Regions from separate parts of the Variovorax sp. LARHSF232 genome, predicted to be linked through region 2. Evidence: riboswitches for the same ligand, from Rfam matches in the RefSeq annotation. Region 2 holds a riboswitch; the other holds the start of a gene.
The links. Region 2 has a riboswitch for S-adenosylhomocysteine ahead of ahcY (adenosylhomocysteinase). Riboswitches for the same ligand answer to the same signal wherever they lie in the genome.
Positions count from the first base shown of each region.

Region 1: another riboswitch for S-adenosylhomocysteine. It lies ahead of metH (methionine synthase); the one in region 2 lies ahead of ahcY (adenosylhomocysteinase).

Region 1 is NZ_JBIXJS010000002.1:126,790-130,196, reverse strand. Features, by position in the region: gene ACIPRI_RS06050 (SH3 domain-containing protein) at 1-471, shown strand, start outside; gene ACIPRI_RS06045 (LysR family transcriptional regulator) at 481-1,365, opposite strand; gene ACIPRI_RS06040 (PACE efflux transporter) at 1,468-1,917, shown strand; S-adenosyl-L-homocysteine riboswitch at 1,926-2,014, shown strand; gene metH (methionine synthase) at 2,037-3,407, shown strand, end outside.
Region 2 is NZ_JBIXJS010000003.1:70,536-73,942, reverse strand. Features, by position in the region: gene ahcY (adenosylhomocysteinase) at 1-1,339, opposite strand, end outside; S-adenosyl-L-homocysteine riboswitch at 1,417-1,485, opposite strand; gene ACIPRI_RS09200 (peptide chain release factor 3) at 1,600-3,228, shown strand; gene ACIPRI_RS09195 (HAD family hydrolase) at 3,258-3,407, shown strand, end outside.

The DNA of each region.
Region 1 (3,407 bases), on a different contig from region 2:
TACCGCGACCGGCCCTGGTATCCGGAGCCACGCTGGTGGGGCGGCCGCCCACCACCGCCGCCCGTGGCCGGCTGGCGACCGCCACCGCCGCAGGTGCCGGCCTGGCGTCCGCGGCCTGGGCCGCCGCCACCCGACTTCCGTCCACCGCGGCCGCCGGCCTGGCAGGTGCCGGTGCCGAGCCGTGAGGTGCGGCCGCCGCGCGATCCGGGCGTGCACCCGCCACGGCCTGGCGTGGTGCCGGGCGGTCCGCCGCCCGGCCGCCCGGCCCACCTGGGCGACAACCGTCAATGGGACAACCATGGCGGCGGACATGGACGTCGGGACGACGGGAATCGGGGCCATCGCGGTGATGACCGCGGCGACAAAGGCAACCGGGCCGAGCGCGGCGATCGCCAGGACCGCGGCGACCGGGGTCAAGGCCAGGGCCAGGGCCAGGGCCACGGCAATCGCGGCCAGGGCGGCCGCGACTGATTCAGCCGATCAGCGCCGCGCCATCAGCGCCACGAAGCGCTGCGCGCCCAGGCCCAGCGGCCGCTCCTTGGACCACACCACGTCGACCCACAGGTCCAGCTCGTTCGACAGGTTCTCGAAGGCGATTTCCACCAGGCTGCCGGCCGCCACGTGCGGCCGCGCCAGGTTGCGCGGCAGCCAGCCCCAGCCCAGGCCGGCGCTGATCATGCTCAAGGCGGCCAGCGCGTTGTCGGTGCGCCAGGTGTGGCGGCCGAAGACGAAGCGCGGGTCGATGGTGGCGAGGTCGCGCCCCGCCACCACGATCTGCCGCGTGTTGTGCAGATGCTCTTCGCGCAGCTTCCCGCCGTGGCCGGCCTGCAGCACCGGGTGGGTGGGCGCGACCACGATCGCCATGGTCTCGCTGGTCACTTCCTGAAAGCCCTCGCGCCCGTCCAGGCTGGGGCGCTCGAACACCAGCGCCAGCTGCGCCCGGCCGGTGTGCAGCATGGCCAGGGCATCGGCCTGCGGCGCGGCCAGCACTTCGACTTCCAGCAGCGGATATTCGGTCGCCAGGGTCGCCAGCGCGCTGCTCCATGGCGCGGCCAGCAGCTCGGGCGCGATGGCCAGGGTGAGGCGCGATTCCAATCCTTGCGTGAGGCCCAGCGCCTGCACCTGCAGCGCCTTGAGCTGCGCGTCCACCATGCGCGCCTGGGGTTCCAGCGAACGGGCCGCCGCGGTCGGGCGCGGCTCGCGGCCGGTGCGGTCGAACAGTTGCAGGTCCAGCTCGGCCTCCAGGTTGGCAATGGCCATGCTGACGGCCGACGGCACGCGCCGCAGCGTCCGCGCCGCCGCCGAAAAGGAGCCGTGGTCGAGCACGGCCAGGAAGACCTGCAGGTTGTCGCTGGAAAGGCTCATGGGACGCAACCTATCAATAAAACTGAAAGAACATGACTTTATATATCAGCAGACAACACATAAAGTCCAGTTTCACCCCTGGATATGGAGAGAGAGAAAGTCATGCAAGGCATCAAGCGCAAAGTCGTCTACGTCACCCTTTACGAGGCCATCGCCATCGTTGCGGCCAGCGTCGGCTTCTCGCTCTTTTCGGGACAGCCGATGAGCCATGCCGGCCCGCTGGCGATCTTCTGCTCCATCGTCGCCGTCTGCTGGAACCTGGTGTTCAACGGCCTGTTCGAGATGTGGGAGTCGCGCCAGGCCGTCAAGGGCCGTAGCGTGGCCCGCCGGGTCGCCCACGCCCTCGGCTTCGAAGGCGGGCTGGTGGTGATCCTGGTGCCGCTGGTGGCCTGGTGGCTGGATGTGTCGCTGTGGCACGCGCTCCTGATGGACCTGGGCCTGGTGGTGTTCTTCCTGGTCTACACCTTCGCCTTCAACTGGGGCTTCGACCGCATCTTCGGCCTGCCCAAGTCCGCCATGGGCGGTGCACAGCCGGCCTCGCAGCCCGCGTAAAATCGCCAGGTCCCAAGGAGCGTTGCAGCGCCCGGCCACCGCAGGTGGCGAGGCGTCAGGCTTGGGGCTCAATCGATTGCAACGACGCTCGCCTGTTCGCGCCATTCGCAGGTGAGCCCATGACCTCCACGTCCCCCAATCCCACCGCTGTTCCCCCCCTGAAGCTGTCCGGCCTGGAGCCGGTGCAGATCGGCCAGGGCACCTTGTTCGTCAACATCGGCGAGCGCACCAACGTCACCGGCTCCAAGGCCTTCGCCCGCATGATCCTGAACGGCCAGTTCGAGGAGGCGCTGGCGGTGGCCAGGCAGCAGGTGGAAAACGGCGCCCAGGTGATCGACATCAACATGGACGAGGCCATGCTCGACAGCAAGGCGGCCATGGTGCGCTTCCTGAACCTGATCGCCAGCGAGCCCGACATCGCGCGCGTGCCGATCATGATCGACAGCTCCAAGTGGGAGGTGATCGAGGCCGGCCTGCGCTGCATCCAGGGCAAGGGCATCGTCAACTCGATTTCGATGAAGGAGGGCGTCGAGCCCTTCAAGCACCACGCCAAGCTCTTGCGCCGCTACGGCGCCGCCGCGGTGGTGATGGCCTTCGACGAGAAAGGCCAGGCCGACACCTACCAGCGCAAGATCGAGATCTGCGAGCGCGCCTACCGCGTGCTGGTCGACGAGGTCGACTTTCCGCCCGAAGACATCATCTTCGACCCCAACATCTTCGCGGTGGCCACCGGCATCGAGGAGCACAACAACTACGCGGTCGACTTCATCGAGGCGACGGCCTGGATCAAGGCCAACCTGCCGGGCGCCAAGGTGTCGGGCGGCGTGAGCAACGTGAGCTTCTCCTTTCGCGGCAACGACCCGGTGCGCGAAGCGATCCACACGGTATTCCTGTACCACGCGATCAAGGCGGGCATGGACATGGGCATCGTCAACGCCGGCATGGTCGGCGTCTACGATGACCTGGAGCCCACCCTGCGCGAGCGGGTGGAAGACGTGGTGCTGAATCGCCGCCCCGATGCTGGCGAGCGCCTGGTGGAAGTGGCCGAGTCGGCCAAGGGCGCGGCCAAGGACGACAGCAAGAAGAACGACTGGCGCGGCACGCCCGAAGCGCCCGTGTCGGTGGGGCAGCGCCTCGCGCATGCGCTGGTGCATGGCATCACCGACTTCATCGTGCCCGACACCGAAGAGGCCTACCAGGCCATCCTCGCGCAGGGTGGCCGTCCGCTCAACGTGATCGAGGGCCCGCTGATGGACGGCATGAACGTCGTGGGCGACCTGTTCGGCCAGGGCAAGATGTTTTTGCCGCAGGTCGTGAAGTCGGCGCGCGTCATGAAGCAGGCGGTGGCCCACCTCATCCCCTACATCGAGGAAGAAAAGCGCCAGGACGAAGCGGCTGGCCGCGACGTGCGCAGCAAGGGCAAGATCATCATCGCCACCGTGAAGGGCGACGTGCACGACATCGGCAAGAACATCGTCACCGTCGTGCTT
Region 2 (3,407 bases):
GCAGGCGCGCGACCTTTTCGTCGAGGTGCTTGGGCAGCACATAGACCTTGCCGGCCTGGTAGGCGTCGGGACGCGTGAACAGCTCGATCTGCGCGATGGTCTGGTTGGCAAAGGACGAGCTCATCACGTAGCTCGGGTGGCCCGTGCCGCAGCCCAGGTTCACCAGGCGGCCCTTGGCCAAGAGGATGATGCGCTTGCCGTTGGGGAAGATCACGTGGTCGACCTGCGGCTTGATCTCGTCCCACTCGTACTTCTCGAGCGAGGCGACCTCGATCTCGTTGTCGAAGTGGCCGATGTTGCAGACGATCGCCTGGTCCTTCATGGCGGCCATGTGGTCGTGCGTGATGACGTCCTTGTTGCCGGTGGTGGTCACGAAGATGTCGGCCTTGTCGGCGGCATATTCCATGGTGACCACGCGGTAGCCTTCCATCGCGGCCTGCAGCGCGTTGATCGGGTCGATCTCGGTCACCCACACCTGGGCCGACAGGGCGCGCAGCGCCTGCGCCGAGCCCTTGCCCACGTCGCCATAGCCGGCCACGCAGGCCACCTTGCCGGCGATCATCACGTCGGTGGCGCGCTTGATGCCGTCCACCAGCGACTCGCGGCAACCGTACAGGTTGTCGAACTTGCTCTTGGTCACCGAGTCGTTCACGTTGATGGCACGGAACAGCAAGGTGCCCTTGGCCGACATCTCGTTCAGGCGGTGCACGCCGGTGGTGGTCTCTTCGGTCACGCCGATGATCTCGGCCGACTTGCGGGTGTACCAGGTGCCGTCGACGGCCAGCTTGGCCTTGATGGCGGCGTAGAGGATGCGCTCTTCTTCGCTGGTCGGATTGGCCAGCACGCTCTGGTCCTTCTCGGCCTTCTGGCCCAGGTGCATCAAGAGCGTGGCGTCGCCGCCGTCGTCCAGGATCATGTTCGGGCCTTCGCCCTTCGAGCCCTTGGGGCCGAAGTCGAAGATCGAGTGCGTGTAGTTCCAGTAGTCCTCCAGCGTCTCGCCCTTGATGGCGAACACTGGCGTGCCGGCAGCGGCGATGGCGGCAGCGGCGTGGTCCTGCGTCGAGAAGATGTTGCACGAGGCCCAGCGCACCGTGGCGCCCAGGGCCTGCAAGGTCTCGATCAGCACCGCGGTCTGGATCGTCATGTGCAGCGAGCCGGTGATGCGCGCGCCCTTGAGCGGCTGGGTCTTCGCGAACTCGTCGCGAATGGCCATCAGGCCAGGCATTTCGGTTTCGGCGATCTTGATTTCCTTGCGGCCCCAGGCGGCAAGGGACAGGTCGGCGATCGCCTGGTCGACGGTGGAAACAGGGGTGGGTTGGGCTTTGAGAATTGCGCTCATGACGGGCTCCAAAACAAGTTTGAACGAGTCCGCTGCGTCGATCGGGGGGAATCAGATAACTCACCGCGACAGAGAACAGCGGGTGAGCGTGGTTGCGATGGGGTCCGAGCCTCACGCCTGACGGGCGCTGCAACGCTCCTCGGAAGCGCGCATTTTAACGCTTCGTCCGGCCCGGTAAAATTACGGGCTTTGCCCGCCAAGCCCTGAGCGCGCCCATGAGCGCGCAGCGCTATTCTGGCCACCAGCCGCGCCCACCCGCCATGTCCTACGCCTCCGAAACCCGCCGCCGTCGCACCTTCGCGATCATTTCCCACCCCGACGCCGGCAAGACCACGCTGACCGAGAAGCTGCTGCTGTTCTCGGGCGCGATCCAGATCGCCGGCTCGGTCAAGGCACGCAAGGCTTCGCGCCATGCCACGTCGGACTGGATGGAAATCGAGAAGCAGCGCGGGATCTCGGTGGCCTCGTCGGTGATGCAGATGGTGTATCGCGACCACGTGATCAACCTGCTCGACACGCCCGGCCACAAGGACTTCTCGGAAGACACCTACCGCGTGCTCACCGCCGTTGACTCGGCACTGATGGTGATCGACGCGGCCAACGGCGTGGAAGCACAGACCCGCCGCCTGATCGAGGTCTGCCGCCAGCGCGACACGCCCATCCTCACCTTCGTCAACAAGATGGACCGCGAAGTGCGCGAGCCACTCGACATCCTCGACGAGGTTGAACGCGAGCTGGGCATGCCCTGCGTGCCCATGACCTGGCCGGTGGGCCAGGGCAAGAGCTTCGGCGGCATCATCAACCTGCGCACGCAGACCATGACGGTGTTCGAGTCCGGCAGCGAGCGCCGCCCGCAGGACTTCGAAGCAATTGCGCTCACCGAGACCGACAAGCTCAGGGCCCGCTTCGGCAGCGAGTTCGACGCCGCCATGGAAAGCATGGAGCTGGCCACCGGCGCCTCGCCCACCTGGGACAAGGAAGCCTTCCTGGCCGGCAAGCAGACGCCCGTGTTCTTCGGCTCGGGCGTCAACAACTTCGGCGTGATGGAAGTGCTCGATGCCCTGGTCGACCTGGCCCCGCCGCCGCAGCCGCGCACCAGCACGACGCTGGTGAACCGCCAGCCGGTGGTCAAGGAGATCCAGCCCGAGGACAAGGACTTTGCCGGCGTGGTGTTCAAGGTTCAGGCCAACATGGACGCCAACCACCGCGACCGCATCGCCTTCGTTCGCATGGCCTCGGGCAAATACACGCCGGGCATGAAGCTCAAGGTGCAGCGCACGGCAAAAGAGCTGCGCCCCACCAGCGTCGTCACCTTCATGAGCCAGCGCCGCGAGGCGGTCGAGGAGGCCTATGCGGGCGATATCGTCGGCTTCACCACGCACGGCGGCGTGCAACTGGGCGACACCATCACCGACGGTGCCTCGCTGCAGTTCACAGGCCTGCCCTTCTTTGCGCCAGAGCTCTTCATGACCGTGATCCTGAAGAACCCGCTGCGCACCAAGCAGTTGCAGCAGGGCCTGGCGCAGCTGGGCGAGGAAGGCGCGATCCAGGTCTTCAAGCCCGAAGTCGGCGGCCCGATGCTCTTGGGCGCCGTCGGCCAGCTGCAATTCGAAGTGGTGCAGCACCGCCTGAAGACCGAGTACGACGCCGACGTGCGCCTGGAAGGCTGCCAGTACACCGGCGCGCGCTGGATCACCGCCGACACGCCGGCCGAACTGCGCGAGTTCGTCAACGCCTATCCGCAGCGCATGGCGCTGGATGCCGCCGACACGCTGGCCTACCTGTGCACCAGCCCCTACGACGTGCGCCTCGCGCAGGAGCGCTTTCCCAAGATCCACTTCCACCCGCTGCGCGAGCACGCCGGCTTGGCGCTGCAAAGCGCGGCATGACGGCGCACGTGAGCAGCGCTGCCGGCCCCATGGCGCCGCTGGCCGACTGGCCGGCGCATGAGCGCCGCGCCTTGTTGGGCGTGTTTACCGACATCGACGACACGCTCAGCACCGACGGCCAGGTGCCGCCCGAGACGGTGGAAGCCTTGCGCACGCTGAAGGCGGCCGGCCTGCACGTG